Regions from separate parts of the Lysinibacillus sp. NPDC097279 genome, predicted to be linked through region 1. Evidence: riboswitches for the same ligand, from Rfam matches in the RefSeq annotation. Region 1 holds a riboswitch; the other holds the start of a gene.

Region 1 (16,960 bases):
TTTCGCCATCAACAAACACTTGGAATGTAACAGAGCCGATTGAACCATACATTTGACGGTCCACACCAACATAAGCAGAGAAGATATCTGCGTTTTTATCTGTTAAATCATAGATGATGGTTGAGTTTGAATGTGCACCGATGCCTCGTTCATATGTTTTCTCACGACCATCGTCGCCTGTTAAGCGGATTGCATGGTGACTAATAGAGATATCTTTAACAGGTGCTGCATAGCTGTTTTGTGTAGATTGCCATTCAAAATCAGTTAAGTAATGATAATCTTCCATATTTACTACAGAAATTGTGCGTTTTTTTGTTGCTTCATTGCCATCACTATCCACGACTGTGTACGTAATGTCGTAGTGACCAGCTCGATTGAAGTTTACTTGTTCTAAGCCAGTAACTTGTACTTGAGACGTTAAATCACCATCTTCAGCGTCGATTGCTGAATAGGTTTCGTTGATATTAATAGGCGTTCCTACTGTTGTTGCGACTGATTTAGGAATTGTTAATTCTGGCTTACCATTTGAAAGATAGAATTTAGCGTCAGCAAAGTTTGCATGATCTGAAGCATTGCCATTGCCAGAATCATTAGCAACTAGTTTTAACTCTTTCACACCTTGAAGCGGTACTCTCACAAGTTTTGCTTCTGTTTGATATTTCATGACACCACTGTTATATACTTCTTGCCCGTCAGCTAATACTTTAAATGTCACGCTAGAATTTCCGTTTTCAGCGATGTTGCGATCAATACCAACAAGTGTTTCAAAGTAATCGTAGTTTTTATCTGTTAAATCATAGACGATTTCAGAGTTTGCATGTGTACCAATCCCTTTGGCAAATTCCTTCACTTCTCCATTTGTTAATACTTTTATTGAACCACCTGAAGAAGATTTGTCTTTGTTGACAGTACTATACGCTGTTTGAGCAGATTTCCAGCCGATATCTGAGGCGAATTTCTCATCGCTATAGACATACACATTTCTTGTCGCTGTTGCAACGTTATGATCACTATCCGTTACTGTATATTCGATTTGGTAAATACCTGTTTTATTTGTATTGAAGCCATTAGTTGTTACTTGGATGTGCTTACTTAAATCGCCATCCTCAATATCAGAGGCAGTTACATCTTTTAGAACATCAAATTCACTATTTAATTTAACGAGAGTCAAGTCTTCAGATAGTTTTAACGTCGGGAGACTTGAGTCTTTACCAAATTTAGCATCTGCCCAAATTGTATGGTCAGATGAATTGCCGCTATCATTGGCATCCGTTGTAATTAACTTTACTTCTTTTGCACCTGTAACAGGAACGTTCACATAGCCATGATCAGTATTGGCTCTAAAGACATCACTTGCAAATTTCTTTTCACCATCGACCCAAACTTCAAAAGTAGCAGAAGATTTTTGACCTTTTGCTGCTTGATCGATGCCGATATAGCTTTCAAAGAAATCAAAGCCTTTTCCTTCAATATCATATACGACTTCAGAGTTTGCATGAGCACCAAGCCCTTTTGCGTAGGTAGCATCCATACCTTGTCTTAGTAATGTAATGGTACCGCCAGCAATTGATTTATCTTTTTGTAATGAGCCCCAACCTACTTTTGCAGATTTCGCTGTCAGATCAGAAAGATATTGCATGTCGCTAATAACGTTGACGTTCATTGTTTTTGTTTCTTTGATACCTTCATCATTTATTTCATAAACAACTTCATAGCTACCTTTTTGTGTAACATCTACCGTATTGGATTTGATGCTAATTGTTTTCGTAATATCTTTACCACTATAGGAAATTGCTTTTACATAATCCATTGGATCAAATGCTTGATGTAGTTTAATAGTGACAAAGTCTTCAGTAGATAGGGAAGGTGTAAATGCCTTAACCTCTACTGGTTTTAGTGTATTTAACTTCTTGTCGTAACCAACCACTTTATACGTATAATTTTTTGTTGTATCCACATTTTTATCGATAAATTGTGCAGTGCTAGTAAAGCCAATTAATTCATCATCTCGATAAATTTCATAGCCTAAGAAATCATCTTGGTAGGCTTTATCGATTGATAAATTTAATGTATTAGTTTTGGCAGCTTGGTTTGCAGCAAATGATACATTTACTTCTTTACCTTTCAAACCATTACCTTTATAGTCGAATGCACTATTATTTAAATACCATATTTTTTTATCTGGTTTTGGATATTTGCTTGTTTTTTCTTTCGTTTCGTCAGTTACAACAAACCCGTGACGAGCAAAATGTTCACTTAAATCTAAACCAAGTACTTCTGAAGAGAATTCGACTAAATATTGTTGCTTAGATTGTTCACCATCTTTTAATGAAACATTACGTTCACGATATAATGAGTTTAATTTACCCCAATAGCCTGGACTATACATTTCAAGTTGCCAATAAACAGCAAGTTTTTCAAATAGGCCTTGGTCGTTATAATCTTTTGTGTTTTCTTTCAGTACGTTTTTATAGATGTTTGACTCATATGGAATACGTTCATCAATTTTGCCGTAAAATCCTGACATATACTGTGGTAGCATATTATTTGTTACTTCACCGTAAGTTCTTACGCCGATATCCATACGGTGCCCGATTTCATGAATAAGGCCCCATGATCCGCCTTTTTCTTCGATAGGCACTAAAATATCAGACACAACATCATCTAATGTGCCGATATGATCGCCAGCTGCATACATATATGCATAAGGCTGCGCAAGTCGTACATTTTCTCGAATTAATTTCGGGTCATTTTTTTCATTATGACCATCTAAACCGTTATATTTAAATAATTCATCCATTAGACGATTGTACGATTCAATAGTTTGTAGTGGGCTATAGCCATTTTCGATATACGTTTTATAAGCACCTGTTGCAGTACCTGTCCAGAATAAATGGTCACTAACAACTTCTACGATATCCAGTACTTCTCGATCTTCAACCTTTGGATGCTTCGCTTTGTCTTCATCTAACTTCTTCTTATAGTCGATTAAAAATTGTTTGAACTCTTCAACATTCGTCGATTTCGTTGCAAAAGGAATTCGCTCAACGCCTTCAAAACGTAATGTCGGTGCTTTTCCTTGTTGTTCAGCTGTATAAGGGTTATCAATGTAAATTGTGCCCCCTGGTGTAACAGCCTTGTTATAAGCTGAAGTTTTTGGAATAGCAGGCACGGTAATCACGTTTTTACCAACATTTAAGCTGACATCTCTTCTCCAACTGTTCCAAGCACCTTCTTGTTGTGTAAAGGATAAGCGAGGTAGTGGACCATTTGCCACTGCGTCAACATAAACGATGATTTCATCGCCTGGTTGGGCAGCAAGACCTGTTGGTTGAAGGTTATTACCTAAACCGATTTTTAAGTTTTCGTTAGCATGCTTCACCATATTGCCGTGTTGTTCCGCTACGATAATTCTTCCTTCTGTAACGACCTCACCTTTAATGACTTTCTTAGCTAACTCAATGTTTTCTTGATAAGTAGTATATAGTGGATGCGATTTTGCTTCTTCTTCTAGTGCATGAATTAGCTCGATACTATTGAATTCTGGTGAAACAGTATTCATCGTTCCATCTGTAAATAACTTCGCCATCTTATCGTTTACTGTATCTTCTTTATAGAACGCTAATTCAGAAAGTGTTGCCCAATTTTGATTGGACTTTTTAAATTTGAATTTCACTCGTTTAAATGTTGTTGGTTCAAACTTCGCTTCTACTAATCCAGCAACCATATTATGTTTACCTGTTGCAACGAGCTCATAAGTATCACCTTTTGTTGTTTGTGAAGCGTAAATTTCAAATTCCTCTGCAAAGCCTTTACGGTCCGATGGTCTTGCTCCATAGACAACGCGATTTAATGTTACAGGCTCTATAAATTCGACTTCTACTTCATTTGAGAATGTAGCTGTGTTGCTACTATTCGTTTCCCAATATGTATTGACATTACCATCGATGGCATTTTCTATAACAGCACTAGCCCAGTGCCCGCCGTTATTGCGAATGCTCTTAATGTTTTCGTAGTCCATTCTAAATAACTGAGAGTAGGCTTCGTTTGCAAAATGGCTAAATGTTGAAGTTACTGCTGTTGTTGCGTCGATTGCCTCGGTGCTTAGTAGTGCTTTTGCATTGTCGATATCTTCTTTAAATTGAGCGTAGAACGGATGTCCTTGTGCTTCAGCATCTAATTGATTGATTGCATCAATCGAATGGAACTTGTCACTAACAGCGCTCATTGTGTCGTCAGTAAAAAGGGTTGCCATTTTGTCAGAGATTGTATCTTCTTTATAAAACTGAAATTCTGAAGCACTTGCCCAATCTTGATTTGCTTTTGTGAATACGAATTTTACTCGTTTAAATTCTGTAGGTTGGAACTGAATTTCAACGATATCACCAGTAGATCCTTTATATTCACCTGATGAAACAAGTGTAAAGTCATCACCTGCATCCGTTGTTGAGCTATAAATCTCAAACTGTTGGGCAAAGCCTTTGCCTTTTGTAGATGATTGACGAGCTGCATAAACCATTCTATTTAACGTAGTTGCTTCATTGAACTGAATTACGACTTCGTTTGTGAACGATGCGCTATTTGGATTTCCTGTTTCCCAGTGGGTATTCATGTCACCATCAATTGCTTTATCAATAGATGAACTTGCATATTTTCCACCGTTGTTCGTAATCGACTTAATGTTTGTAATGGCCATTTTAAATACATCATCGTATGCTTTTAAGATATCCTTACCATACAAATCAAATTTCTTCACTGAAGCGATCGAATGCTTAGTGCTTGCTTCAGCTGTAGTTTTGACAATATTCCCATTAGGATTTTCACTTGCCAAAACATTCAATGGTCCGCCTACTAAATTTAAAGCTAGAGCAGACACGGTTACAATCTTTACAACTTTCATATTTAAATCCTCCTTATGAAGTTTTGAATTTTTCCTACGGAGTACATAAAAAAAACTACTCATAAAAGAGTAGCTTTATCTCAAATAAGGATATAAAAAATATACAAATATACCCATTTGTAATGGGCACTGAAAAAACTAAAAGATAAACAATTCATCTTTTAGAAGTTATATTAAAAAAATATTTTTCAGTAATATGTTTTTTTATGACCTTACTAAACAAAAAGTAGTATGTACTCTTCGGCAACTGGCTGACATAGTTATAAACCTTAGTCCCTATAGCTTTGCGTCCCTAAATTTCCTTAGGTTTGCCTATTCAATTTTTCTACTATAAAGAATAGCATAGTGAAAATAATTACCACAGAACAATTTGTCCTATATTTTACCACCCTTCTTTAGGGTAAAATGGTGAAGGTTTATGACTGAATGGTATAATAATGTATTTTATTGATAGGCAATATGTTAGGTGTAAATTACTTTAGTAAGAGAAGGGTAGTTTAGTTGTAAACTACTTTTGTCACGTGTTAATAAACAAAAATATTTTCAGCGGCGACATTAGTACACAATTAGCGAAAACAACTTTCAAAATGGTGGAATTCTAAAATATTGCTGTACATATTTATCTGGTGTTTAGAACTGTTAACTTTCTACTTTGTTTTATGAGTAGAAGGTTTTTTACTTTGATTAGGTACAATATTTCATTTGTAATGGTTTGTTCATTCTCCGTTCATTTTCAGTTCATGCTCTGTTCATTTAGGCTCTATATTCTAAAAATGTGAAAAGAAATAGGAGGGGTTTTAAGATGAACCTGGCTTTAAAAGAAATGAAGAAAAATAAAGTGCGATTTGTGATTTTAGGTTCCATTGTTTTTCTGGTGAGTTTACTAACCTTTATTATTTCAGGTTTGGCAAATGGATTATCACAAGACAATGCTGCGTTAATTAAAGATTTACCAGCAGGACAGTTTTATATGAATGAGGAGGCAGATGAAACGTACAATCTGTCAAAAATAGATAGCAGTACCCAAAATGACATGTTAAACAAACAAAAGGACGCTGTTGCTTTTTCAATTCAAATGGGCTTTATAAATGACGAGGCTGGCAAGCAGCAAAGCGTTGCCTTTGTCACTGCTACCGATTCACCACTATTTGAAAAGGTGAAACATGAGGAAATTATTTTAGATAGCTCACTAAAGGATAAAGGTATACAGGTAGGCGATACAGTAACGAATAATCAATTTAGTGGCAAGTTTATTGTAAAAGGCTTTGTTGAGCAAAAGAAATATAGTCATGCCCCTGTAGCTTATATTAGCATGGAGGATTACAAAGAAATTTATCGTGTCGAAGAAATGCAATTAGTGTTCGCTCCAAATGCAGATGCTTCTCAAGACTATACAGGATTACAAGCTTTTTCAAAAAATGATTTTCTAAAGACAATTTCAAGTTATAGCGCAGAACAAATGTCTCTTAATATGATTGTTTGGTTTTTAGTTGTGATTAGTGGCATGTTGTTTGCAATCTTCTTTTACATGATGAACGTTCAAAAGATTGGTTTGTACGGTATTTTAAAGGCAATCGGTTTAAAAACAAGTAAGCTATTTAAAATGATTTGGACGCAAATGGTTGTTATAACTGTTATTTCACTCGCGTTATCAATTGTGCTAAGTCAAATCTTTAATCAATTCGCACCACAAGGAATGCCATTTAGTTTAAGTTTGGCAACGACAACCCAATTGTCGATCGTATTCATCATTATTGGATTTATCGGTGCAACGATATCAGGGATCCAAATTAAAAAAATTCAACCATTACAAGCGATACAGCAAGGAGAGGTCTAATATGACACTATTTACAATGGAGAATGTTAGAAAAACGTTTACGAATGGTGAAGTGCAAGAAGAAATATTAAAAGGTATTAATATGACGCTTAAAGAAGGAGAAGTAACCGCTTTAGTAGGTGCTTCGGGGTCTGGTAAAAGTACACTATTAACGATTGCTGCTGGACTGCAACCTACATCGGAGGGCCAAGTAATTTTTCAAGGGAAAAACATGACGGCTTTGACAGCTGAGCAAGTGCGACAAGTGCGGGCAAGTGAATTTGGTTTTGTTTTTCAATTTGCACATTTAGTTCCCTTTCTAACAGTAGAAGAACAGCTATTACTTATGCTCGAAGTGTCGGAATCAGCATTAAAGAAACACGAGCAGCAAAGAGAGGTAGAGCGTATTTTAAAATTAGTAGGGATGGACCATCGGAAAAATGCATATCCTTCGTCATTATCAGGAGGAGAGAAGCAACGAGTAGCTATTGCGCGAGCGATTATTCATAAACCGAAAGTACTTTTTGCCGATGAACCTACAGCAAGTTTAGATTCCAAAAGATCTAGGGACGTCATGGAGTTAATTAGAGACCTTACCAAAACATTAAACATTACAACGTTAATGGTTACACATGATGAAGAAATGTTAGCTTATACAGATCAAGTCATTAAAATGAATGATGGGAAAATTGTTCAAAATGTGTGATTCATTTATAGTCTAAATGGTTTTCGAAAAAAGTGTTAGATTGACACTCATGTCAATCTAACGCTTTTTTGCTATATGCTGTTTTCCTCTAATATGGCGGTTACTTTCTGCGTAGCCGACTATAATCTGTAACGCTCAATCGCCTCCGCTTCTATCGACTAGAAATACTAAATAGTTTTTACTGAATAGGGACTAATATTTCACATAGATGATTATCAATCATTTGCGATGTATATCTTTCAATGATTGGCTGTTGTCTGATGGATAGATGATTTTTGGCGATTTCAGAAAAAATATTACCCCAAAATTCGCTGACTGCCTCTTTCGTATGGTCTAACAAGAAAACTGCATATTTCCCGCCAGGTAATGTTCCACTCTGAGCAGGCTTTGCTACATGGAAATCGTTTGGAATCATGACGCAAACATCATATCGACACTCTTCTTTAGGTGTAACTTCAGGATTATCTTGAGGAATGGCAAAAATGGGTGAATCCTCAAATAAGGCATTTAGCTGTGCCCATTGTTTAAAAGATTCCATTAGCTCTTTGTTGTGCTTTTCACCATATTCCCCGACGTTTCTAAAGTAGGCAATTTTTGATTCTGCCAATTCTTCGATAGTAATTTTCAATATTTCATCCCCCTTCCTAAGTAAAGGTAATATGATTAAAAATGTTTCTCAAGTGCTTTTTAAAAGTTTTTTAGAGGGAACTTCCTCTATGCATTCAGTTAGGGCATTTTTTATGTCTTCGATGACATACCTTCTTAAGTAGGGGGGATAGCATGTTTAAAAGGAAATGGATTTTTGTGGGGATACTTACTATGGTAGTAGCTATATTTAGCCTAGTCGCTAAACTTATGGAGGTTGAAAGTACGGAAAATAAAGAGATGCAGCAATCTTTCATTACGAAAGAACAGTTAAGCATTGCGAAATTGAAAGAAAAACTGCGTGAAATATATGTTGGAGTTGATGTGAAAACGACGCCAAAGAAGCAATTGGTGTTACAAGTTGTAGCAGATGAGGATTATTTTAATTTAGTAAAAAAAGATATGGAGCCGATTGCAAAAAGTGTTATGGAAACTTCTCCATTTAAGGACTATACAGTTATTTTTGAAAGGTGGGAATTTACCTCAGAAAAGGATGATAAAAAACTTATAGATAAAGAGCTTTCTAATTTTTTGAAAGCAATTGTAGTAGGGCTTCAAGAATTTGATGTATTTAAAAATATAACGACAGATCATCACACATTTATTACTGTGCAAACGTCTATCATTGGTTCGGAGAAAAATGCACAAAAGGTTGCATTAGAAATGGAAGAAATCATATATGGAATTTTACGTTCACAAGAGAAAAATGAAGTAACTCCGATAAATGAATATAAGGTGAAAGTAATGAATTCGCAAGGGGAAGTATTAAATGAGTAGAAGATAAAATTGTGTGGGTGCCTGACACTCAGTTCCAGCAAAACTGGCTCCTGAAATCGTAAAAATCTACTGCGCTTTCCGCGAGCCCGACGTAAGCCGCAACCCTCGCTGACGCGCGGTTTGTTGCGTCTTCCGTTAGGTGAGTTCCCGCAGGAGTCACCGTAGATTCTTACTAAGCTAATCCTTGTGGGGGGGCGCTATTTAGATACGAAATTGTGTGGGTGCCTGACACTTTCCCTACACTTTCTCTGTATTAAAAATCCACTGCGCATTTTTAGGGCACAGTGGATTTTTATTATGCTCATCATCAAATGGATGACGAGCGTAGTAAATTGTAGTGAATTGTTTGAGTGCCAGGCACTTATTTTTTAAGGAAATCAGGTTTAGAGAAGCTTGGGTTTGGATATTTGTAGAAGCCTTCTCCTGTTGCGCGTCCTAATTTGCCTTTATCGATGTACTCTGTTTTTAATAAGTTTGCTAGCTTTTTCATGTTTTCATCACCAGTTGCAGCAGCTTTTGCCTCTACAATGTTATGAGCGGTATTAATACCTACAACGTCTAGAATAGCAAATGGTCCAAGAGGAGCGCCTGTCCCAATCATCCAAGTTTTATCGATTGTTTCAGGGTCAGATACTTCTTTTACTAATAGCATTTCAGCTGCATCTAAAAATGGCACGAGTAGAGAGTTCAAAATATAGCCAGGTTGTTCTTTATATAATGTTAACGGCACCATTCCAATAGCTCGAGCAAATTCAACAACTTCATCAAACACCTTCATATCAGTACCTGGATGTTTCATAATTTCGGCTGTATTATTTACCCAAATCGTATTAGCAAAATGTAATGCTAAAAATTTCTCAGGGCGACCTGTAGCTTCAGCAAATTGACTTGGTAATAAAGTAGATGAGTTTGTGGCGAAAATTGTTTTTGCTGGAGCAACTTTGCCAAGGTTTGTGTAAAATTCTGTTTTGATTTTTACAACTTCAGGAATAGCCTCAATAACAAGATCTGCATTTGCTACAGCCTCTGCTAAGTCGCTTTTAAAAGTAAGACGAGCATATGCAGCATCTACTTCTTCCTGTGTTGCGCCCAAATCGTGTTGGTATAATGGTTTTAACTTTGTAATGCGATCCTGTGCATTTTTTAAAGCATCATCATTAATATCGTATACAGTAACGTTGAATCCTTTAAAAGCAGACTGATAAGCAATCTGACTTCCTAATACGCCACTTCCTGCTACAGTAATGTTTTGATAATTCATCCTGACTTCCTCCTCTGAAATTGTTACGTTAATATAATAGTTTCTAATTAAAATAATTTTCTTATTACAATTTCATACTACTGCTTTCATTGAATGAAAATCAAATTATAAACTCAAATATTATAATGGTATAAAATTTTGTTTCATTGCTACAGAAATTTATACCTTCAAGTATGTGCTTATTAAGAAGGAATATAACCATTACCTATATTCATTTTATTGAATGGAGACTATAAGGAATATACAAAATAGTGAAAAAGGATTATTATGTAATATTTTAAATTTATAGGTATTTAAACCTTTAGTAGATAATTACTTCGAATATTTAGACTTAGATACATAATGATTTAGTAGGACTGTATGATTGTGTAAAAATAGGCCTATTATATAATTTTCAATAATTTACATATATTTATAGATTTGTTAATAGATGTTTTAGTAAACTGAATTTATGAATTGAAAGGGGCAAGAAAAATGAAGAAGACAATTTTAGCTGGCGCTCTAAGTATTGCATGCTTTACAGGAGGTTTTGGCTTACAAGCACATGCACAAGAAAAAGTAGAAGTTGCCAATATTATTCATCCTAAACAAGTTGTTGCATCGACTAATCAAGTACAATCGATGTCCTATCAAGATATTTACAAAATGTTTTTACTTTCTAAGCTAGTCATTGAGGATGATGATGATATAACAATCGTTACTTCTAAAAATAGCATTATTGTAAAAATGTCCCTTAAAGGATTAATGGCATCCTACACAGATGGGACAAACTTATTCCCAGAAGGGGAACAGGCACTAAAAGAAAACTTTGATGAGTTTAAAAAGCTGTATGGTGATGCGATTCAAATGCGCATTACTCAATCTGGTAATGGCTTCAAGACTGAAATTTTTATAGCGGGAAAATGGGAAGCAGCAAGTGATACAGATATGTTTGATTTAGTTACGGTATTTAACCGTGCTGACCTTGATTTAAAGCCAGGTGGGTATTTTACAGATGCGATTGGCCATTGGGCTGAAAGCTATATCCAATTACTTTATCAAGCTGGCGTTGTAACTGGTACTACTGATACGACATTCAATCCGAATGGGCAAGTCACTCGTGGTCAATTAGCTGCAATGATTTTCCGTGCTTCGGGCTTAGATGTAAATGAAGATTATGAAGGACCTGCTTCATATAAAGATATGCAAGGTTTCTGGGGAGCTAAGGAAGTAGCAATTTTACAAGAGTATGGCTTACTCGAAATTTTTGATGGTAATTATTTTGAACCAAACAAGCCTGCTACTCGTGAAGAGATGGCTCATGTAACTGCAAGTTACTTAGAAGCAATGGAGTTTGATGTAGCAAAGGCTAACAAAAATAATACCTTTACAGATAAGAATCAAATGCGTCAGGAAGCTGTTGAATCTATTGGCTTATTACAGCAATTAGGAATTATTGACGGTGCAAACGGAAAGTTTAATCCAAAAGGCAATTTAACACGTGCACAGTTTTCTAAAATTTTAGCACTTACGTTGATGACAGTAAGTGAAGAGTAATACTTTCTAAGCTAAAATATAGAACTTAAAATAATCCACTTCGCAGCGCTTTTGCTGGAGAAGTGGATTTTTTTAATACCTTTTAAAGTGCCAGTCACCCGAACAATTCTGATAATTTTAGCGTTTATTCCACGAATATATGAAACATATAGCTTAAAAAATAGCCCAATAAAATATATGTTATAAAGGATTTTAAGGTTACTGCTCGTACATGGTGCAAAATAAACTCTGAAATACTAGCCGTTCCGATTAACCCTATTGATAGTCCCATCAACACGCCTTGTGCCTTAATTGTTAAATTCCAATATTGACCAACTAAAATGAAAAGTATAAAAAACATCGAGAATCCGATGAAATAAATAAATAGTTTCCACAGCTTTCCGTTTTGTGAAAGAGATGCTGTTGTAAGTGCAAACCCCTCAGGAAGATGATGAAGAATGATTGATGCTGTCATTGTAATACTAAGTGCGGAATTGCCAAGTAAGTTACCAATAGCAAGACTAATAGGAACTGTATGAATGACCATTGCGATTGCAAGCAAAGAAACGGAGGGATTTTGTTGATTTGTAGGGTGAAATAAACTACTAAGTAATTGAAATATTAAATAGCCAATTAGAATGCCTAATATAATTCCAAACGACTTGTACACTTGAAAAGAAGATGGAATGATGTCTAGTACGAGCAAGCCGACTAAAAATCCACCACATAATAATGATAATCCTTGGGTTGTATGTTGAAAAAGCTTAGAGAAAACCCAAGCGATTGTTCCTCCTATGCTAACACTGAAAAAAAGAAATCCACCAATAATCATTGCACTCAACTGCGAAATTCCTCCGCCCTATAATAATCTAAGTTCGTTTTACAAAATATATGCAACGTAAGAGGTTATATGATGGAGCCCAGTGAAAATAAATGACCATTGCTGCGTGTAAGCGAAGTAAACTATGACAACTAGAACAGAACGTACAAAGAAGTGAAATGATAAGCTTTCCCAAAAAGATTTTATTTTTTAAAAAAGGGTAGTTATATTTATGAATTAATAAGTTATATAGTAGCTTAATTATGTATATTAGGGGGATTGCTATGAAGTGGGTTACGCTTTTAAGCTTTTTATTGATGATTACCATTAATGGTATAGCAAGTACAATAGGTATTAATGGCAAAACGACAGGAGAAATTTCGAACCAACAACAGGTGCTGTTTATGCCAGCGGGCTATGTTTTTTCTATCTGGCTTGTAATTTATATAGTATTAGGAATATGGATGGTTATTCATTTATTTCGTAAGAAAGCCAATCAGGAGACTGCTATTTTAAGCCTTGTTACATCAACTTGTTTATATAACATTGCTTGGCTTTTATGTTGGCATTATGAATACTTTACATTATCAATCGTCATGATGATTGGTCTCCTTGTTAGTTTAATCTTTATTTATAGAAGTTATCCGAAAGGGGATCGCCGTTTTGCAGGGAGATTACCATTTTCGATTTACATGGGCTGGATTAGTGTTGCCTTAATGGCAAATATTAGCTATGTGCTTACATATTATCAGTGGGATGGCTTTGGTATAGCTGATGTATGGTGGGCGAATTTGTTACTTTTGGTTGCCACATGTCTTGCTATTTATATTCGCTACATTGAAATCGATGTTTTGTTTCCAATTGTTATTATTTGGGCTTTTATCGGTATTGCTGTAAAAAATGGAGTAGATGCTGGAAGCTTATTCTATATGCCTTTACTGTATAGTGCCATCCTTGTTATCTCGATTTTCATCCGTAAACGAAAATAATATCGTCTGGAAAAAAGAGGGTACATTCAATTGACTGAATATTACTTTAATTCTATACTTTTGAATAGGAACACTAGATTCATAGATGTAGTTAACTACTAATGAAGGTGAGGAATGTAAGTATGAAATGGGATGCAAGTTATGATGTAGTAGTAGTAGGATCAGGCGCTGCAGGTTTGACAGCAGGACTCACAGCAAAGTTGCAAGGAATGAAGTCATTAGTCATTGAAAAAACTGATCGTTACGGTGGAGCATCTGCCTTATCGGGTGGAGCACTATGGATTCCAAATAATCATGTGATTAAAGGTGCAGGTGTTCCTGACACATATGAACTAGCACGTTTGTACTTAGATTCTACTATTGGTGAGCGTGTGCCAGCCGCTTTAAAAGAGGCGTATATAACATGTGGGCCGGAAATGTTGAAATTTTTAAGTAATCATACAAACCATATGCGTTTCCAATATGCCAAAGGCTATTCGGATTATTATCCTGAAAAGCCAGGCGGTTTATCACAAGGGCGTTCGATAGAGCCACTTATTTTTGATTTGCAAAAGATGGGAACTTTAGCTGATACAATGCGACGATCTACTATGTCGACTAAAGGTTTCACAATGAATAGCTATGAATTCCATAAGGTCAATATGATTAGACGCACAATGAAAGGAAAAACAACAGCACTAAAGCTTGGTATGCGCTTAGTGAAGTCTAAAATAACAGGTAGTGAGCCTATAGCATTAGGACAATCTTTAATTGCACGCTTACGTATGTCACTTGCGGAAGCGAATGGAGATTTATGGGTTTCAACTGCATTTAAAGATTTTATCGTAAAAAATAATCGTGTGATTGGTTTGATAGTAGAACGAGATGGACAAGAAATGCAGATTGAAGCCAAACACGGTGTAGTGCTTTCATCTGGGGGCTTTTCTCATAATCAAGCATACCGTGAGAAATATTTGCCTTCACCAACCAATGCCAAATGGACATCAACGCCAGAAGGGCAAACAGGGGATTGCATTGAACCGAGCGTTAAAATTGGGGGAAAATTAGATTTAATGGATAAAGTTTGGGGGGCACCTTCCGTAATTGATCCCGAAGGACATCCTTTTTTCTTAGTGGCAGACCGTGGTGTACCAAATATGATGGTTGTGGACAATTTAGGGAATCGTTATTTAAATGAAGCTGCCCCTTATCATGAGTTTGTAGATAATATGTTTGCACACCATAAAAAAACGAATACAGGGATACCTTCTTGGATTGTTATTGATGCAACTGCGAAGAGTCGATATATATTTACAGGTTTGTTCCCTGGACAAGCTTTTCCAAAAAGCTGGTTCGAAAATGATATTGTAAAAAGCGGTAAAACAATAGAGGAATTAGCAAATCAAATGGGTGTCCCATCAGAAAACTTACTTGAAACGGTTGCGCGTTTTAATACATTTGCACGTAATGGAAGTGATGATGATTTCCATCGAGGACAAAGTGCGTACGATAACTATTATGGTGATCCTACTTTAAAAAATCCGAACTTAGCAGAATTGAAGGATGCCCCTTATTATGCGCTCCGTTTATATCCAGGTGATATTGGCACAAAAGGTGGGCTCGTTATAGACGAGCATGCAAGGGTAGTGAAGCAAGATGGAACACCGATTGAAGGCTTGTATGCATCTGGTAATTGCTCCGCTTCGATTATGGGTGAAACGTATCCAGGCCCAGGTGCTACGCTTGGACCTGGAATGACGATGAGCTATATTGCAACATCGCATATGGCGAAATGTAGTAAGCAAGAAATAGCAGCTCTTATTGAAGCATAATTTGTTCAATACTAAAAACCTTCTTATTCTTTCGATAAGGAGGTTTTTCCATTAATAACTTGAGAAGTGTACAGATAGAAAAGGACCATTGTTCTAATTTTGTTCGTTTTTGAATATAGTGGCTACTGGGTGAAGAAATAGGATTGCACATTGGAATGCTAAAAACCCAATAATGGGGTTTTATAAGGAAGGCGATGCTTTGTTATTGAAAGTAAAAAGGAGTGACTACACACGTGCTAGAGTATAAACTCGTGACAACGATTAACGAGCTAGAGACATATAAGGATACTTGGTCTGAAATACTTGAACGTGAAAAAAACGACAATCCATTTATAGAATATGAATGGATTTCAACCTGGTGGATGATAGTGGGGCACGATGAGCATGTGGAAATTTACATTGTTGAGCATAACGGGGAAGCTATCGCATTTTTTCCATTTGTTCATACAAGTCGATTTGGTGGTATTCATCAGTTTAGCTTTTTAGGACAAGGGCTTGCTTCTTATATGGAGGTAGTTGCCGAAAAAAGATGGAAAGAGCAGGCTGTGCATTATTTATTGAAGGAACTTATAAGCAAATTTACGCGTGTTCTCTTCGTATTACATGGCCTTCTTGAAAGTAAGGATACTTCTCCAATATTAGAGAAATATACATTAGCACATCAATTGCCCTATTCGGTTTTTCGTGTTGTCACACCTTATATAGATTTTAAGTCGATTGAATTACCCGATTTTTTAAAGAAGCATAAGCGAAGATTTAAAAGTATTAATCGTCGAGAAAAGCGGTTGAAGGAACTTGGAACAATAACATATCAAAAAGCACATGCTGGAAATTTAGATAACATGTTTCAATTGTTTGAAAGAAGATGGCAAAAGAAAATGGATACGAGTGGTTTTACAGCACAACGGACAAAGGCTTTTTTTGAGCAGCTCGCAAAGCAGCAAAATGGGGCGTTAAGTTTAAAAGTTCACAGTTTGCAATTCGAAAATACTTGGATTGGTTTTACATTAGATATTTGTTGTCGAGGAAGAAATTTTTGTCATGCGATGGGGCATGAGCCAGATTTCAATATGTTTGGACCTGGACGTTTAATTGAGAAAGAAAATATGCTGAAGGCACATAGTATGAACGTTCGTCTATACGATTTTGGTATTGGATATGAGCCTTATAAGTTTGACTGGTATACACATTTAGATTTTACAAGAAAATTCATCATGAGTACTGCAGGGGTGAGGGAGCGAGCGCTTCGTACTGTAATGGTACTACAAGAATCATTATTAGCGTTGGTGAAAACAAATCGTAGAATTGTAGAATGGAAACGTAATACATTAGGTGAATTACGATATTTGTTTACAAAAGCTGGTAAGAATGAATGGCTGTCCATGCTAAAATGTAAGGTGTTTCATGGACATAAATTTACGATTTATTATTTAGAACAAAAATTAGGCCAACACCAATCTAACTTTCAGGAAATAAATATTCAATCAGTGCTCGAAAACGATCAGCGAACGGAGCTTCTTGCCCATTATTTTAAAGGCTATAAGCTCTATAGACAGAAACAGGACATTTCCTTTTTGCGACATGATAAATTTATCCACGAGGAAGCGGATGGGTTTATGCAAGAATTGCCACCAAATACTACATATATTAAAAATTATGAACTACCAAAACTCCAAATGATTGTAGATGAAGTGCAACGAGAAGGGCTTGCAATTTGTAC
Region 2 (16,960 bases), on a different contig from region 1:
ACTCCAGCCCATGACCCGAACGACTTTGAAGTTGGTAACCGCCATAATTTAGAACGCATTCTTGTTATGAATGAAGATGGCACAATGAATGAACTTGCTGGTAAATATAATGGCATGGATCGTTTTGAATGTCGTAAACAAATCGTAGCAGATTTACAAGAAGCGGGTGTCTTAATTAACATTGAAGAGCATATGCACTCTGTAGGACACTCTGAACGTTCTGGTGCGGTTGTTGAACCTTACCTATCTGCACAATGGTTCGTTAAAATGCAACCACTTGCAGATGCTTCTTTAGAGCTTCAAAAAGATGAGGAAGGTAAAGTGAATTTTGTACCTTCTCGTTTTGAAAACACATATTCTCGTTGGATGGAAAATATCCGTGACTGGTGTATCTCTCGTCAACTATGGTGGGGACATCAAATTCCTGCCTGGTATCACAATGAAACAGGTGAGATTTACGTAGGGAAAGAAGCCCCTGCTGATGCAGAAAATTGGACACAAGATGAAGACGTATTAGATACATGGTTCTCATCTGCACTATGGCCGTTTTCTACAATGGGTTGGCCAGACGAGGCAAATGAAGAATATCAACGTTACTACCCAACAAGTACGCTTGTAACGGGCTATGATATTATTTTCTTCTGGGTTTCTCGTATGATTTTCCAAGGTATTGAATTTACGGAACAACGCCCATTCAAAGATGTATTAATCCATGGATTAGTACGTGATGGTGAAGGACGTAAGATGAGTAAATCACTTGGTAATGGTGTAGATCCTATGGATGTTATTGAGAAATACGGTGCTGATTCACTTCGTTATTTCTTAGCTACAGGCTCATCTCCAGGTCAAGATTTACGTTATACAACTGAAAAAGTAGAGTCGGTTTGGAACTTTGCTAATAAAATTTGGAATGCTTCTCGTTTTGCATTAATGAATATGGATGGTATGTCATTTGACGAAATCGACTTAACTGGTGAAAAATCAGTTGCCGATAAGTGGATTTTGACTCGCTTAAATGAGACGATTGAACGTGTAACATCGTTAGCAGACCGCTATGAATTCGGTGAAGTAGGACGTGAGCTCTATAACTTCATTTGGGATGATTTCTGTTCTTGGTATATTGAAATGGCGAAATTACCATTGAATGGTGAAGATGAAGCTGCTAAGAAAACGACTCGCTCTATATTAGCTTATGTACTAGACCAAACAATGCGTCTATTACATCCGCTTATGCCATTCATTACAGAAGAAATTTGGCAACACTTACCGCATGAAGGTGAGTCAATTACAGTTGCAGCATGGCCAACGGTACGTGCAGACCTTCACTTTGCTGAAGAAGCAGACAATATGAAGCTTCTTATGGATATTATACGTTCAGTGCGCAATATTCGTGCGGAAGTGAACACACCAATGAGCAAAAAAGTACCATTATACATTTCTGCTAAAGATGCAGCTACCGTTGCCATTCTTGAAGCGAATAAAGGCTATTTAGAAAAATTCTGTAATCCAGAGCCATTAACAATTGGTGAAGGCTTAGAGGCTCCAGGACAGTCTATGACGGCCGTAGTAACAGGAGCAGAGCTATTCTTACCACTTGTAGGACTTATCAACTTAGAGGAAGAGATTGCTCGTCTGGAAAAAGAATTAGAAAAATGGGCAAAAGAAGTGAAGCTTGTTACTGGTAAGCTGTCAAATGAGAAATTTGTATCAAAAGCACCAGAAGCATTGGTTAACGCAGAACGCGAAAAATTAGCGGACTATGAAGGTAAACATGCCGTTGTATTAAAACGTTTAGAAGAACTAAAAAATATGTAATCATTAAAATGATTTATTGAAACAGCAGATGGTGAAAAAGTCATCTGCTGTTTTTCTTTTTATGCGTCAAAAGATATGTATTGAGTTAGGAAATATTATATAGTATTATACAATGTAGTTAGTATAATAGATAAAGGCAAACTACCCGAAAGGTTAGGACGCAAAGCCTAGGGTCTAAGGTGAAGAGAGAATTGTTTTTTTTACTATGATTGCCTGGTTACCATTTAATGTAATTTCATTTAATTTTATGGCTATTCTATTGTGATTAGAATAGCTTTTTTCTTTGTTACGATAATAATTTTGGAGGTTTTTCATGTCTGGAAATATTGGAACAATAGTAGTGAAGGTCAACAAAGCCTGTGATGATTTAGATTTTGTGAATGCAAGAGGACTAATAGAGGCAAATCTTCTAAAGCTATCGGAAGCAAAATACTATCGCCTATTAAACGCAAGTGGGCGTGTACTTATTAAACATATATTAGCAAATGGCGACGGGCACAATGAAGTCAAACAAACATTAACACGAACTGATTTCCTAGTGATTAATAAAATTAATGAGTATTGTTCGAACTTTGATATTTCAATGTTGAAAAGAACATTAAAAAACTCATTTGAATTAGTGCAAAGATCAGATGTATTGCCACTTTTAAATAATGATGCAAAAATTATTTTAGACGATATGGGTGCTCTTTTAGGCGTCCATCAATTACATTAATTTGCTGTTTATTTGCAAAAAACTAGTTAAAAACACACAGATAATCACTCCTACAGTGCTTTTCTGTGTGTTTTTAAAATTGTGTCAGAATTGTTTGTGTGCCTGGCACGCTTTATACTAGAGTGAGAGGGAGTGTTTCTTTTGTTTACAACGATAAAAGCATGTACAGATTTTATTTTTACATTAAAAGCGGTTGATCATAAACGTGAGCCATTAGTAATGATGCGCGAAGTATTGGCTCGTTTGGGAGACCCGCAGAACAAGCTACGAACTATACATCTAGCAGGTTCCAATGGCAAAGGGTCTACTGTAAATGTATTGAGGGAGATGTTGGAGAATGCAGGTTATCGAGTAGGGGCTTTTACTTCTCCGCATTTAACGCGTGTCAATGAACGGATGACGATTAACGGCATGCAAATTTCGGATGAGCAATTTTTACAATATATGAACAATATCGCTTCAATTATTGAAGCGCATTATAATGGGGACTATCCAAGCTTTTTTGAGGTCGTAACACTTATTATGTTCCAGTATTTTGCTGAAGAAGAAGTAGATTTTGCACTTATTGAAACAGGGCTTGGTGGGCGCTTAGATGCGACCAATGTGATCACACCACTTGTTTCAATTATTACGACAATTTCATTGGAGCATACAGCATTTTTAGGCGATACGTATGCGAAAGTTGCATTTGAAAAGGCAGGGATTATTAAAGAAGGAGTGCCTGTTGTGGTGGGCGTTAAAAACGATGAGGCGCTTGCTGTTATTCAAAAAGTTGCACAACAACGTCAAGCCAAATGTCTTGTTTTAGGATACGATTTTCACGTCGTAGCACAAAATCAACGGGTTGGTATGCAATCCTTTAATTATCGTAATGCAAATGTTGAACTAACTGATATTCAATTAAAAATGGCTGGAGAGCATCAAATTGCTAATGCCAGTCTTGCCATAACAGCAATGGATATTTTACGTGAGCAGGGACATATTCAACTAACAGAACAGGCTATGCTTCAGGCGCTTCAAACTGCACAGTGGGCAGGCCGCTTTGAACAATTTCCAAATAATATTGTGCTAGACGGTGCCCATAATTCAGAAGGAACCGCCGCATTGATTCAAACGCTTCAGACAGTTTATTCGCATCATCATTATCACTTTATTTATGCAGCGCTTTCTGATAAAGATCATGCAAATAGTATTGCATTAATGGATGCAGTGGCAACTTCTATGTCGTTTACACAAATTGGCTTGCCAAATGCCATGCCAGCTGAAAAATTAGCGATGTTATCAACACATAATAACAAACAATATGATGCGAATTGGCAGGCAATAGTCCAAACCGTTATACAAAGCAGGGAGCCTCAAGATATTGTTGTAATTACTGGCTCACTTTATTTTATAGCGGAAGTTCGGCAATGGTTGAAGGAGGAAACACGATGATTCCTCAGTTTGATCAATATAAAAAAAAATGGGCATTAGCAAGTGATGATATCATTAAGCCTGGACTAACGGCTATTGAAGAAGCTTTAGCACTAGTGGGAAATCCAGAGAGAAAACTACAAATTGTGCATCTTGCAGGTACGAACGGCAAAGGCTCAACACTGACATTTTTAGAGTCGATTGCGCAACAACATGGTTTAAAAGTAGGGAAGTTTATGTCTCCTTGCATTTTAAATGTGCATGATCAAATTCAAGTAATGAGCAAGCCAATTTCTAAAGAAGAGATGGATTGCGTTTTTCAACAAATGAAAAGTGCCGGACTTAGTGGGAAGCTGACAGATTTTGAGCTACTAACAGTTGCAGCATTTTTGCACTTTGTCCATAGCGACGTAGATGTGGCATTCATTGAAGCGGGTATGGGGGGCTTACTAGATAGTACTAATGTCGTAATGCCCATTGTCTCCATTATTCCAAGTATTGCGCTTGAACATACGAAATTTTTAGGAACGACAATTGAAAGTATTGCCGAGCATAAAGCAGGGATTATTAAGCAAAATCGTCCTGTTGTTATTGGTGAGGTACCGTTAGAGGCGATGGCCATAATTAATAAAGTTGCAAAAGCAAAGCATGCTCCAATTTTAGAGCTATCAAAACAATTTACAATTGAGCAAATGGATGATGATGAGTGTTATACAAATAAAGAAAAAAACATATGTATTGCCAATCTCACTCGTAAGATGAAAGGGCCGCATCAGGGTAATAATATGGCATTAGCTATTACCGCTTTTTTTGAAGTAGCTACAGCATTAGACGTTGCCATCAACGAAGAAAGCATACGCTATGGTATTAAAATGGCAAGTATTTTAGGACGTTTTGAAGAAGTAATGCCTTATATTATTTTTGACGGTGCGCATAATCCAGCAAGTGCAGAAAAATTGGTAGAGACGGTCCGTCGAGAATTTCCTGATGAGTCCATTACGTTCGTTATAGGCATATTAGGTGATAAAGATGTAAAAGAAGTTTTGCAATACTTTGAGCAAATTAGCGATCATTTTTATTTTGTTGATTTTGATAATCCGCGTGCTATGTCCGCAAAAGATATGGTAGAACTAAGTAATGCACCCCATAAAGTGGTTTTACGTGATTACATTCAATTTATACAACAGCAATCAGAAAACCAGTGCAGAACAATTGTATCAGGCTCTTTATATTTATTAACAGAGGTTCGTAGTAGGTTACTACAATCCAACAATTAGGAACGTCAATTTATAGTTTTATAATTACAAGAAGGACAAGTAATTCGTCATCGTTCTACTGAAAACAACGTAACCTTCCGTTAGTTGAACCACATGTATTATGAAAGTGTCACAGCGTGGAAACAAGCTCTATAGCCGTGTTTAACGTGGAGAATGCACGAAATTAGGCGAGCGATCATGATGTGACGAGCTTTGAAAATTAAAGACGGTTTTTGAAAGTTTATAGCGATAAATTTTTTAGACGAGACGACAGTAGTCTCGTCTTTTTTTATGTTTATTTTGATAGGTTGAAATAAGAGGTGATGAACGTATGAAAATTGTTAGTCAGGTAATCAGAAAACAAATAGTGCGCGCAATGCTAATTGGTGGCATCGTGGGTCTTTTTGGGGTAGCCATTTTTTTAGGTGTTCTCCAGGCAAGTACCCAATTTTCTTTAAAAAAGGATAGCGAGGTCGCAAAAAACGAAACGGAAGCACCAGTAGAGGGAAATTCAGAAACAATACCGACAGCAGGAGGTACTGGAACCTCGACAATGTTTTATGCGAGTCAAGCAGGTGTATTTTCTAATTATGAAAGTGCAAGTGCGTTTATAGCAGAACATCCTACACTGCAAGAAAGTGCAATTGTGGAAGTAGAGAGTAAATATTATGTATGGACAAGTATGGTGACAGAGGAAAGTGACTTAGTTTTTTTAAAGGATCCTCCAACATTTAAAAAAGTTTTCAATGTTACTGGCGATAGTTGTAAAGAGCCGACCATTGCAGAAATAACGAATGTATTAGCAGATAAAAATACGAAAAAATTAAATTTTAGTGAGGCAGCAAATGATTCCACATTGCCTTCCGATTGGCAAAGTATTGGCAAGGCAGCAACATCTATTTCTAGTGATATAAGCATTATCCGTCTTCAAATTTTTGCGCATTACAAATCCAAAAATCCTTGTCTTCAAACGAAATTTTAAGTAAAGAATATAGCAAAAAGTACATTATCTTGATTTTTAGAAAATTTTCAAAAACCACTTTCTCCGTTATGATAGAGAGAAGGAGGAATGGTGAAAAAATGTTTGAAACGAATCATAAATTAGTGCTTGCTTCCGCATCACCACGACGTAAAGAATTGCTTGCGATGCTTGACCTTCCGTTTGAAATTGTGACAAGTGAAGTAGAAGAGACAAGCGTAACCGCAACAACAATGCAAGATTATGTGAAAGGTGTGGCACTTTTAAAAACGCGGGATGTCGCTCAAAAAGTATCAAATGCAACGATTATTGGTGCAGATACGATTGTCGTCTTTGACAATGAGCTACTGCATAAGCCAAAAACACGTGAGGAAGCCATTTCTCACTTATCACGGTTATCAGGCAAGCGTCATGCGGTCATGACTGCTGTTGCCATCATTGAACCAAATGGATTGGAAACGACATTTGTCGAAGAAACAGCTGTTGTATTCCATACTTTATCACAGGAGCTTATAGAAGCGTATGTAGCCTCTGGAGATTCTTATGATAAGGCAGGCGGTTATGGTATTCAAACAGTTGGTACCCTTTTAGTTGAGCGAATTGAAGGAGATTATAACAATGTTGTGGGCTTACCACTTGCAGCGTTGTTCGCGCAATTGGTAGCACGACGAATTATCCAATTTGCGAAGGAGTGAAGCTATTGCCAATAGATGTTATACCAGATATGATGATTCGCGACGTTCATTTAGCAGATCGACCTCGGGAAAGACTATTACGGCAAGGTGCTAAGAGCTTATCCAATCAGGAGCTATTGGCTATATTACTGAGGACAGGCACGAAGGAAGAATCTGTTCTTGTCCTTGCCAATCGTGTTTTAAATACATTTGAACGTTTACACCAATTAAAACATGCAACAATTGAAGAAATGGTCGCCATAAAGGGTATTGGAGAGGTAAAGGCAATTCAACTATTAGCCGCAATCGAACTCGGAAGGCGCTTGTCTCAAAAGCAAAATGATGATAAATATACGGTTCGTTCTCCGCAAGACGCCGCAGCTTACCTTATGCCTGATATGATCTCTTTAAGTCAGGAACATTTTGTTGTCCTTTTTCTTGATGTGAAAAATCAAATCATTCATAAAAAAACGATTTTTATCGGGGGTTTGAATGCGTCCATTGTGCATCCGAGAGAAATCTTTCGTGAGGCTGTAAAGCGCTCTGCTGCCTCAATTATTTGTGCTCATAATCACCCAAGTGGTGTGCCGACACCGAGCCCGGAAGATATTGAGGTAACGAAAAGAATTCAGGAAGCTGGTTTTATTATTGGTATTGAGTTACTGGATCATATCATCATCGGTGACCACCAGTTTACTAGCTTAAAAGAAAAAGGTTATTTTTAGCACTGTACGCGTAAAGGCTTCCTTGCTGGAGCTTCTAGTAAATAAGCGTCAGCCTTTAGAAGGCATCCCATTAACCTAACTACTCGCCAGCGAATAGAATAATGCTTGTGCTTGCAATAGTGGGGCTAGTACGTTTTGCTACAGAGCATTTTGCAAATTAAATAGCTTTGGCAACAAGCTGAGCTCTGCAAAATTTTTGCAGAGCTTTTTAGAATACAAAAGGCGTTAATGCTCCGAAATGCGTTTTATCTTGCAAAAATTTTTTCTAGTTTATTTTAGGGTCAGTATAGTTTGAACGGTTTTTAAGCACTTTAATAAAAAATGAACCTTTTTGATTGAATGACGTTATTGTATTCGTAGAAAAATATCTATAGCATTCACAAAAATTGGTAGCCTATAATGCGTTGTCTTACATGAAAAAAAATAATATGCTAATCTATACGTACTATTTTTAGTTTAAGAGGGAATTAAAATAGTAAGTTTTCTGCAAGATGTGGTATGTGGCACTACAAATTCTTGCATTTATCCGTTATAATGAACGGTATGATTTTATGTCAACGATAGTATGGCTTAAATAGAAAGGGAGTACACAATTTGTTTGGATTAGGTAGTAAAGATGTCGGGATTGACCTTGGCACAGCGAATACATTAGTTTTTATTAAAGGGAAGGGGATCGTTTTACGCGAGCCTTCAGTAGTAGCAAAAAACACAAAAACAGGAGACATCGTTGCAGTTGGTAATGATGCGAAAAATATGATTGGCCGTACACCTGGATCAATCGTGGCGATTCGTCCGATGAAAGATGGCGTTATTGCTGATTATGATATTACAACAGCGATGATTGAATATTATTTAAAAGAAGCTTGTAAAAATTCCGGCGGAAATTGGAAAAAACCGAATGTAATGATTTGTGTGCCATACGGTATTACATCGGTAGAGCAACGTGCAGTTATCGATGCTTCTCGTCAAGCTGGTGCAAAAGAAGCCTTTACAATTGAAGAACCATTTGCAGCTGCTATTGGAGCAAACTTACCTGTTTGGGATCCAACTGGTTCTATGGTTGTTGATATCGGTGGCGGTACAACTGAAGTAGCGGTAATCTCTTTAGGTGGTATTGTGACAAGTGAATCTGTACGTATTGGCGGGGATGCTATGGATCAATCAATCATTTCATATATCCGTAAATCGTATAACTTAACAATTGGTGAACGTACTGCAGAAGCAGTTAAAATGGAAATTGGGACAGCATTCGCTGAAGGCCCAGAAGAGAAAATGGAAATTAGAGGTCGTGACCTTTTAACAGGTTTACCAAAAACAATTGAGATTTCGTCTCAGGAAATTTCAGATTCATTGCGTGAAGCGGTATCGTCAATTATTGACGGTGTACGTAAAACATTAGAACAAACACCTCCAGAATTATCTGCAGACGTGATGGAGCGAGGTATTGTGTTAACTGGTGGTGGCGCATTATTAACGAATTTAGACAAAGTTATTAGCCGTGAAACAAATATGCCTGTATTTATTGCAGAAGATCCATTAGACTGTGTAGCTATTGGAACAGGTAAAGCTCTAGATCATATTGATCTAATTCGTCAACAACAAGTAAAAGGGTAAGGAGGTTTAGGCAATGCCACATTTTTTTTTCAATAAGAAATTAATACTGCTATTAGTGGGCATGGTTTTTCTTGTGGCATTGATTAGCTTCTCATTACGAGATCGGACGAACGCAACTTTACCAGAGCAAATTATTAAAGATACTGTCGGCGTCGCGCAATCTATTGTTGCGAAGCCGGCGAATTACATAGCTGGTATTTTTAATAATATTGACTCCCTCTTAAACACGTACGAAGAAAACAAACGTTTAAAAGCACGCTTAGAAGATTTTGCAGCTGTACAAGCCGAAGCATTGGTATTAAAATCTGAAAATGAAAAGCTATTAGAACTTACAAAGTCAGAAAGTTTAAAGGCGTTTAATCCTATTCAAGCAACGGTTATTGCTAGAAATCCAGACCAATGGGAAGAAAAAATTATTTTAGATAAAGGTTCATCCCATGGTGTAGAAAAAAATATGGCAGTTATGACAGCGAAAGGGCTAATCGGTAAAATTACGTTAGTGACTCCTTTCACCTCTGAGGTTGAGCTTTTATATACAAATAATCCTAATTATCGTGTGTCAGCGATGGTTTTAGGAGAAAAAGAAGCATACGGTTTAATCGAGGGCTTTGATAAAGAACGAAATGAACTCATTATGAAGCGAATCGATTCTAGCTTAAATGTGAAGGAAGGCGAAAAAGTAGTTTCTTCAGGTTTAGGTGGTATTTTCCCTAAAGGTGTACCAATCGGAGAAATTACGGAAGTTAGCACAGATGATTTTGGCTTAACGAAAATGGCTTATGTAAAACCATCTGCTGATTTTTCTCTATTAGAAAATGTTGTTATCGCAAAACGATCATTAACAGTTATTGATGGTTCTGACGGAGATGCAACGAATGAAGATTTAACAAATCCACAAAAGGTTACTGAAGAGGGGGAAAAGTAATGGTTCGGTTTCTTATTCCCTCTGTTGCAGTATTGCTATTTTTACTAGAACCAGAGTTTGCTATGCTTTCACCGATTGAAGTGGGCGGGCATGTCTATTATCTAGTACCTCGATTTCTAATTCTATACTTAATATTTATATCCATCTATTACAGCCGTCAACGAGCGGTAATGTATGGACTTTTTTTTGGTGTCTTGTATGATGTGTTTTACATTGATATTATTGGATTATATTCGGTACTATATCCGCTAATTTGTTTTTTAGCAGGGTCTATCGTGAAAATAATTCATCAGCACTTAGTTGTGACTACAACTATTTCAGTTGTTTTAGTAGCAATTTTAGAATTCGTACTTTATCAATTCTTCTATCTAATCGCTTTTACAACGATACCGTTAACGGATTTCTTACAATCACGACTACTGCCAACAATCATTGCAAATACGTTATTTTTAATGATTCTTGGTTGGGCCTTCAAGTATCTAATTAATGCGCGTGTCTTACAGAGAGCACGTGAAGTTTCTTAATATCAAGAGCAACGTGAGGTGAGGCATTCATGAAAAAACAATTAGTTAATATGAAGGGAACAAAGGATGGTTTTGTTCTTCGTTTAGACGATCAATGTTCGTATGCCGATTTAGTAGAAGAGCTAAAGCGAAAAGTTTCAGAAGGCGGTATCGATGGTAAAGTAGATGTACAATTACATTTAGGCTATCGATACTGTTCAGATGAACAAGTAAAAGAGCTAGTGAAAATTGTTCAAGAATCAGAACAATTAGTTGTAGCAAAAGTGCAAAGTGAAGTACTGACTGTCCATGAGAGCAACAAGAAAATGATAGAAAGCCAACAAGATACATATGTAGGAGTGGTCAGATCGGGACAAATTCTACGTGCCTCAGGGGATATAGTAATTGTGGGGAATGTGAATCCGAATGGACGGGTAGAAGCTGGTGGTAATGTATACGTCCTTGGCAGACTAAAGGGAATTGTACATGCAGGTGTACATGGAAATAAGGAAGCAATCATTGCTGCCTCTCGTTTAGAAGCCACACATATTATGATTGCTGATCAGGTTGAGGCAATGTCTGATGAACATGTAAAAGCTATCAATCAAGCAGACATGGCTTGTGCATTTATCGGCTATGATGGGCGTATTGCGTACGATCAAATTCATGCGTTAAAAAATATTCGACCATTATTAAATGTGTCTAAGGGAGGAAGCTAGTGTGGGAGAAGCGATCGTCATAACTTCAGGTAAGGGCGGTGTCGGTAAAACGACAACAACGGCTAACCTCGGGACTGCATTGGCTCTACAAGGGAAAAAAGTATGTTTAGTAGATACAGATATTGGCTTGAGAAATTTAGATGTGATTCTAGGTCTCGAAAACCGTATTATTTATGATTTAGTTGATGTTGTTGAAGGACGTTGCAAAATCCATCAAGCATTGATTAAAGATAAACGTGTAGATGATAAACTATTTTTATTACCTGCTGCTCAAACGACAGATAAAAATGCTGTCACACCTGAGCAAATGGAGAGCTTAGTAGAGGAATTAAAGAGAGACTATGATTATGTTTTAATAGATTGCCCTGCTGGTATTGAGCAAGGTTATCGCAATGCGGTAGCAGGTGCAGACCATGCAATCGTTGTAACAACACCAGAAATTTCTGCTGTACGGGATGCAGACCGAATTATTGGACTGCTTGAACAAGAAGAAATTACAGCTCCTAAACTTATTATTAATCGTATTCGTCAGCATATGATGAAAAACGGCGATACACTGGACGTCAATGAAATTACAACACATTTGTCTATTGATCTATTAGGCATTATTGTTGATAGTGAAGGTGTTATCTCATCCTCAAATAAAGGTGAGCCAGTCGTTATGGATCCAACGAATAAGGCATCTTTAGGTTACCGTAATATTGCCCGTCGCATATTAGGTGAATCTGTGCCATTAATGGCCATTGAGGACGAGCATCGTGGAATGTTCTCAAAACTTAAAGCATTATTTTCAAGATAATCAAAACCTTTTCGTGCACATGCGCGGAAAGGTTTTTTTATTGTTAGTAAATTGTGTGAGAATTGTATGAGTGACTGGCACATGCATGAATGGACATGCTGCCTCATATAGTGTGAAAAAAGAGGATGAGAGCTTGTTTAAAAAATGGAAATGGATTGTCATGATATTACTTGTGGCTGCAATTATGCTTATGATTCGCTTAGAAGATCAAGGCGTAATGGAAACACCTGTGCGAAAGCTTGTAACGACATCAGCAGATTTAACATATTTAAGTGAGCTCGGAAAAAGTCTGCTGAAAAAAGAGGAAGAAACGATAATGGTTTCCAGTGATATAGGGCAAACTGAACTATTAACGTTTTCAAATGCGCAAGTTTTTAAAGAGGGGTTTTTATTACAATATGATGTGGGCCTCCCTGTATATGCGGGCCAAAGTGGGCTCGTTGTTTTTACAGGTCATACTAAATATACTGGTAAAACGATGACAGTTAGCTATGAGGATGGTACAACTGTCTCTTATGGGATGCTTGATAGTTTAGCACAGTTACCATACACAACAATACAGGCCAACGACTTGATCGGTATGAAGCAGACTGGACAACTCTATATTTCGATTGAGAAAGACAAAAAGCATTTAAATTTAGAAGAAATTGTGCAGTGGCTTGAAACGACGGAGAACGATGAAGGTTAAATTGCATTTACTTTGTATCCCTCTGATTCTGTTAATGATTTTCAGTGGTCAGATCGCTTATTATGCAATTATTTTAACTTCTTTGCTATGGCATGAAGCGGGCCATATATTGGCTGCGGTGCTTTGTGGCGTGAAAATAAAATCATGTGTGATCGCACCCTATGGAGGGGAAATAGAATTTGAAAATCCAGCAGCTGTGCAGGCATCTTCACTACTTTGGATTGCACTAGGAGGTCCAATCGCCACAATACTGGGGATTGGTCTTGCTTTTTTTATGCCGGATTTAATTGCCATTCGACTTGTCAATGTGCAGCTAGTATTACTAGTAATTAATTTAATACCCATCATTCCACTAGATGGTGGAAGGATACTATTAGCTTGTTTATTTTTATTTTATCCAAGTGTGCGAGTTTTTGAATATTATTATTCGCTTTCTCTTATTTTTGCCACTATACTATTCATAGTAACTTTAGGAAATTTACCACAATCCATTTTTTTAGCTGTTTTGTGCCTGTTTATATGGTTGCAAGTACTAAAAGAATGGAACTATCGAAAGTACCGTTTAGCATTTGAGAAATATGTAATGAACAGGTTGACTTGATAGAATCCATGTGGTAGTATTTTAATGTTATTGTTTGTAGCACCCGTGCTACTACAACCGCTCTGGGAAGGTTTAAGCATCTTTGGATCACCTTCATAAACAGGCGAGTCTGAGTCTAAGAGGAGGTGCAGTAAAATGTACGCAATTATTGAAACTGGTGGTAAACAAATCAAAGTAGAAGCTGGTCAAGAAATCTATGTTGAGAAATTAGGCGTAGAAGCTGACGAGGTTGTAACTTTCGATAAAGTTCTATTCGTAGGTGGCGAAAACGTTAAAGTTGGAGCTCCATTCGTAGAAGGCGCTACAGTAACAGCTAAAGCTGTGAAAGAAGGCCGTCAAAAGAAAATCGTTGTTTTCAAATTGAAAGCTAAAAAGAACTACCGTCGTAAACAAGGTCACCGTCAACCTTATACAAAATTAGTTGTTGAATCAATCAATGCTTAATTGTGAGGTGTAACATTTGATAAAAGTTACGATACATCATGATGAAAACAGACATGTGTCTGCATTTGAATTTTCAGGACATGCTGAGTACGACGAATCTGGTAAAGATCTAGTATGTGCAGGCGCATCTACCATTGCCATTGGTACGGTGAATGCGATTTATGCATTATTACAATTGCAACCAGAAGTTGAACAAGCAGCTGAAGGTGGAGGTTATCTTAAGGTATCTTTACCAACAGATTTAGAGCCTGAAATTGATACGAAACTACAATTAATTGTCCAAGTAATGACTGCTCAAGTGTATTCTATGGTGCAAAATTACGGACAATATATCCAAATCAACTACAACCAAGTAGGAGGTGGAACAGAATGAAATTGTTATTAGCATTAGACCTTCAACTTTTCGCATCGAAAAAAGGGGTAGGTTCTACAAAAAACGGACGTGACTCTGAGTCTAAACGTCTTGGCGCTAAACGTGCTGATGGCCAATTTGTAACTGGTGGTTCTATTCTTTACCGTCAACGCGGTACAAAAATTTACCCAGGTACAAACGTAGGTCGTGGTGGCGATGATACACTATTTGCTAAAGTTGATGGCGTTGTTAAATTCGAACGCTTAGGTCGCGATCGCAAACAAGTATCTGTATACCCAGCTACACAAGAAGCTTAATTTTAATAAAGTAGACATAAAGCGGAGGACTGCATTTATTGCAGTCCTTTTTTTGGCTAAATTTCAATGAAGAATTAAGGGAAAAATACATCAAAACTTGTTATACTAGTTAAGATAACTTTATTGGAGTGAATGGGATGAACAATCAATCACTAACCATTAGTGAGGTATTACGTTTTGCAAATCATGATTATGTGAATCAACTTCAACTTATTCGCATGAATTTAGATTTAGGTAGAATTGATGAATCAAAAGAACTTATTCAACATTATTCGGAACAGCTACGAGTATTGTCTATCATGAATCGTCTACAATTACCACAAACAATGGAGTGGCTACAAACAGCAGGATGGCGTTATCCATCTTTACCGCTGGAGCTTAATGGTGAGATCAAAAAACCAGTCACTAATAATATTGACAAGGATGTTGTAGAGTATTTAAACAAAACAGTTATGCATGTTTATGATACATTAGATCCATTTACGGAGCAGAGCTTAGCGCTTGATGTACGTGTTGACGATCATACATTTGTTTTGGCGTTTACGCTAAATGGACTGTGGAGTGCAGACGCATTCACCGAAAAAGGTTTGAAACAATTCGACATTCAAACAATTGTGCAGACAAATACGTGCTGGCAATATGTGTTGAGTGCAAATAGGGAGTGAAATAAATGTTTGTCGATCACGTAAAGATATATGTTAAAGGTGGCGATGGCGGCGATGGAATGGTAGCCTTTCGCCGTGAAAAATATGTACCAAATGGTGGGCCAGCTGGTGGAGATGGCGGTCACGGAGGTAACGTAGTATTTGAAGTAGAAGAAGGCTTACGTACGTTAATGGATTTCCGTTATAAACGTCACTTCAAAGCAGAACGTGGTGAACACGGGATGAGTAAAGGGATGCACGGAAAACGCGCTGAAGATTTAATTGTTAAGGTGCCACCAGGTACAGTTGTGATGAATGAGGAAACAGGAGAAGTCATTGCAGATTTAGTTGAGCATGGCCAACAAGCGATTATCGCGAAATCAGGTCGTGGTGGACGCGGAAATTCTCGCTTTGCAACACCTGCCAATCCTGCGCCTGAGCTTTCTGAAAAAGGCGAGCCAGGACAAGAATTAAATGTTATATTAGAGTTAAAAGTATTAGCAGATGTTGGTTTAGTTGGTTTCCCAAGTGTAGGTAAATCCACACTATTATCAGTTGTTTCTGCAGCAAAACCAAAGATTGGCGCTTATCATTTTACGACAATCGTGCCGAATTTAGGAATGATTGAAACAGATGATCACCGAAGCTTTGCAATGGCAGATTTACCAGGGCTAATTGAAGGCGCGCATGAAGGCGTAGGGTTAGGACACCAATTTTTACGTCATATCGAACGTACACGTGTCATTGTGCATGTTATCGATATGTCAGGTATGGAAGGCCGTGACCCGTACGAAGATTATTTAACAATTAACGAGGAGTTAAAGCAATATAATTTGCGTTTAACAGAGCGTCCTCAAATTATTGTAGCAAATAAAATGGATATGCCAGAAGCAGAAGAGAACTTAGTGGAATTCCGCAAAAAAGTTGGAGAAGATGTGCAAATCTTCCCAATCTCAGCAGTTTCACGCCAAGGCTTAAAAGAATTATTATTTGCTATAGCAGATTTACTTGAAGTAACGCCTGAGTTCCCACTATTTGAAGAAGTAGAGGAGCAATCAGATGCAACAGTAATGTACAAGCATCAATCGCAAGGCGAAGATTTCGAGATTACTCGTGATGATGACGGTGCATTTATCATTAGTGGCTACTCGATTGAACGTCTATTTAAAATGACAGACTTTAGTCGTGAAGATGGTATTCGTCGTTTCGCACGCCAATTGCGCGGTATGGGTGTGGATGAGGCATTGCGTGAGCGTGGTGCTCAAAACGGTGATACAGTTCGTCTACAAGAGTTCGAGTTCGAATTTATAGATTAAGACAGGAGTTTTAGGGGGAAGCGTATGAAGAATGTTGCGAATCAGCGATATTATTTAGTTCGTGAAGATGTATTAACGGATGCTATGCAAAAAACATTGGAGGCAAAGCAATTACTTTCAAGTGGTTCGGTATCCTCCATCTGGGATGCGGTAAAGCAAGTGGATTTATCGCGCAGTGCGTTTTACAAATATCGTGATGCTGTATTTCCTTTTCACTCAATTGTACAGGAGCGCATTTTAACCGTCTTTTTACAGCTTCAAGATCGAAAAGGAACGTTGGCCAAATTGTTAGAAACTGTGACCAATTCACATTGTAATGTACTGACAATCCATCAAACTATACCAATTCAAGGACGTGCGAATGTGACATTGTCATTAGATGTGACGAGTATGACTTCTGAACTTGATGACTTAATACAGCAGTTAAAACGTTTAGATTTTGTTGAATCTGCAGAGGTAAT

Evidence for each region. A riboswitch is a leader RNA that binds a small molecule or an ion and turns the genes downstream of it on or off. The one in region 1 is predicted to bind cyclic di-GMP.
Region 2: linked by a shared signal. The riboswitch ahead of ACIQ1H_RS01525 (hypothetical protein) and the one ahead of ACIQ1H_RS16530 (NPCBM/NEW2 domain-containing protein) in region 1 are both predicted to bind cyclic di-GMP.

The regions. Positions count from the first base shown of each region.
Region 1 is NZ_JBIWDA010000004.1:98,347-115,306, reverse strand. Features, by position in the region: gene ACIQ1H_RS16530 (NPCBM/NEW2 domain-containing protein) at 1-4,900, opposite strand, end outside; cyclic di-GMP riboswitch class I at 5,140-5,223, opposite strand; gene ACIQ1H_RS16525 (ABC transporter permease) at 5,703-6,737, shown strand; gene ACIQ1H_RS16520 (ABC transporter ATP-binding protein) at 6,739-7,422, shown strand; gene ACIQ1H_RS16515 (AraC family transcriptional regulator) at 7,601-8,050, opposite strand; gene ACIQ1H_RS16510 (hypothetical protein) at 8,203-8,844, shown strand; gene ACIQ1H_RS16505 (3-hydroxyacyl-CoA dehydrogenase) at 9,206-10,105, opposite strand; gene ACIQ1H_RS16500 (S-layer homology domain-containing protein) at 10,580-11,641, shown strand; gene ACIQ1H_RS16495 (ZIP family metal transporter) at 11,766-12,452, opposite strand; gene ACIQ1H_RS16490 (tryptophan-rich sensory protein) at 12,725-13,429, shown strand; gene ACIQ1H_RS16485 (FAD-dependent oxidoreductase) at 13,552-15,240, shown strand; gene ACIQ1H_RS16480 (GNAT family N-acetyltransferase) at 15,474-16,960, shown strand, end outside.
Region 2 is NZ_JBIWDA010000001.1:331,644-348,603, forward strand. Features, by position in the region: gene ACIQ1H_RS01520 (valine--tRNA ligase) at 1-1,815, shown strand, start outside; cyclic di-GMP riboswitch class I at 1,941-2,040, shown strand; gene ACIQ1H_RS01525 (hypothetical protein) at 2,129-2,530, shown strand; gene ACIQ1H_RS01530 (bifunctional folylpolyglutamate synthase/dihydrofolate synthase) at 2,672-3,964, shown strand; gene ACIQ1H_RS01535 (bifunctional folylpolyglutamate synthase/dihydrofolate synthase) at 3,961-5,220, shown strand; gene ACIQ1H_RS01540 (hypothetical protein) at 5,531-6,181, shown strand; gene ACIQ1H_RS01545 (Maf family protein) at 6,280-6,873, shown strand; gene radC (RadC family protein) at 6,906-7,577, shown strand; gene ACIQ1H_RS01555 (rod shape-determining protein) at 8,172-9,191, shown strand; gene mreC (rod shape-determining protein MreC) at 9,205-10,116, shown strand; gene mreD (rod shape-determining protein MreD) at 10,116-10,640, shown strand; gene minC (septum site-determining protein MinC) at 10,670-11,338, shown strand; gene minD (septum site-determining protein MinD) at 11,340-12,137, shown strand; gene ACIQ1H_RS01580 (M23 family metallopeptidase) at 12,271-12,825, shown strand; gene ACIQ1H_RS01585 (zinc metalloprotease) at 12,815-13,426, shown strand; ribosomal protein L21 leader region at 13,472-13,547, shown strand; gene rplU (50S ribosomal protein L21) at 13,562-13,870, shown strand; gene ACIQ1H_RS01595 (ribosomal-processing cysteine protease Prp) at 13,887-14,243, shown strand; gene rpmA (50S ribosomal protein L27) at 14,240-14,539, shown strand; gene ACIQ1H_RS01605 (Spo0B domain-containing protein) at 14,677-15,204, shown strand; gene obgE (GTPase ObgE) at 15,210-16,499, shown strand; gene ACIQ1H_RS01615 (ACT domain-containing protein) at 16,524-16,960, shown strand, end outside.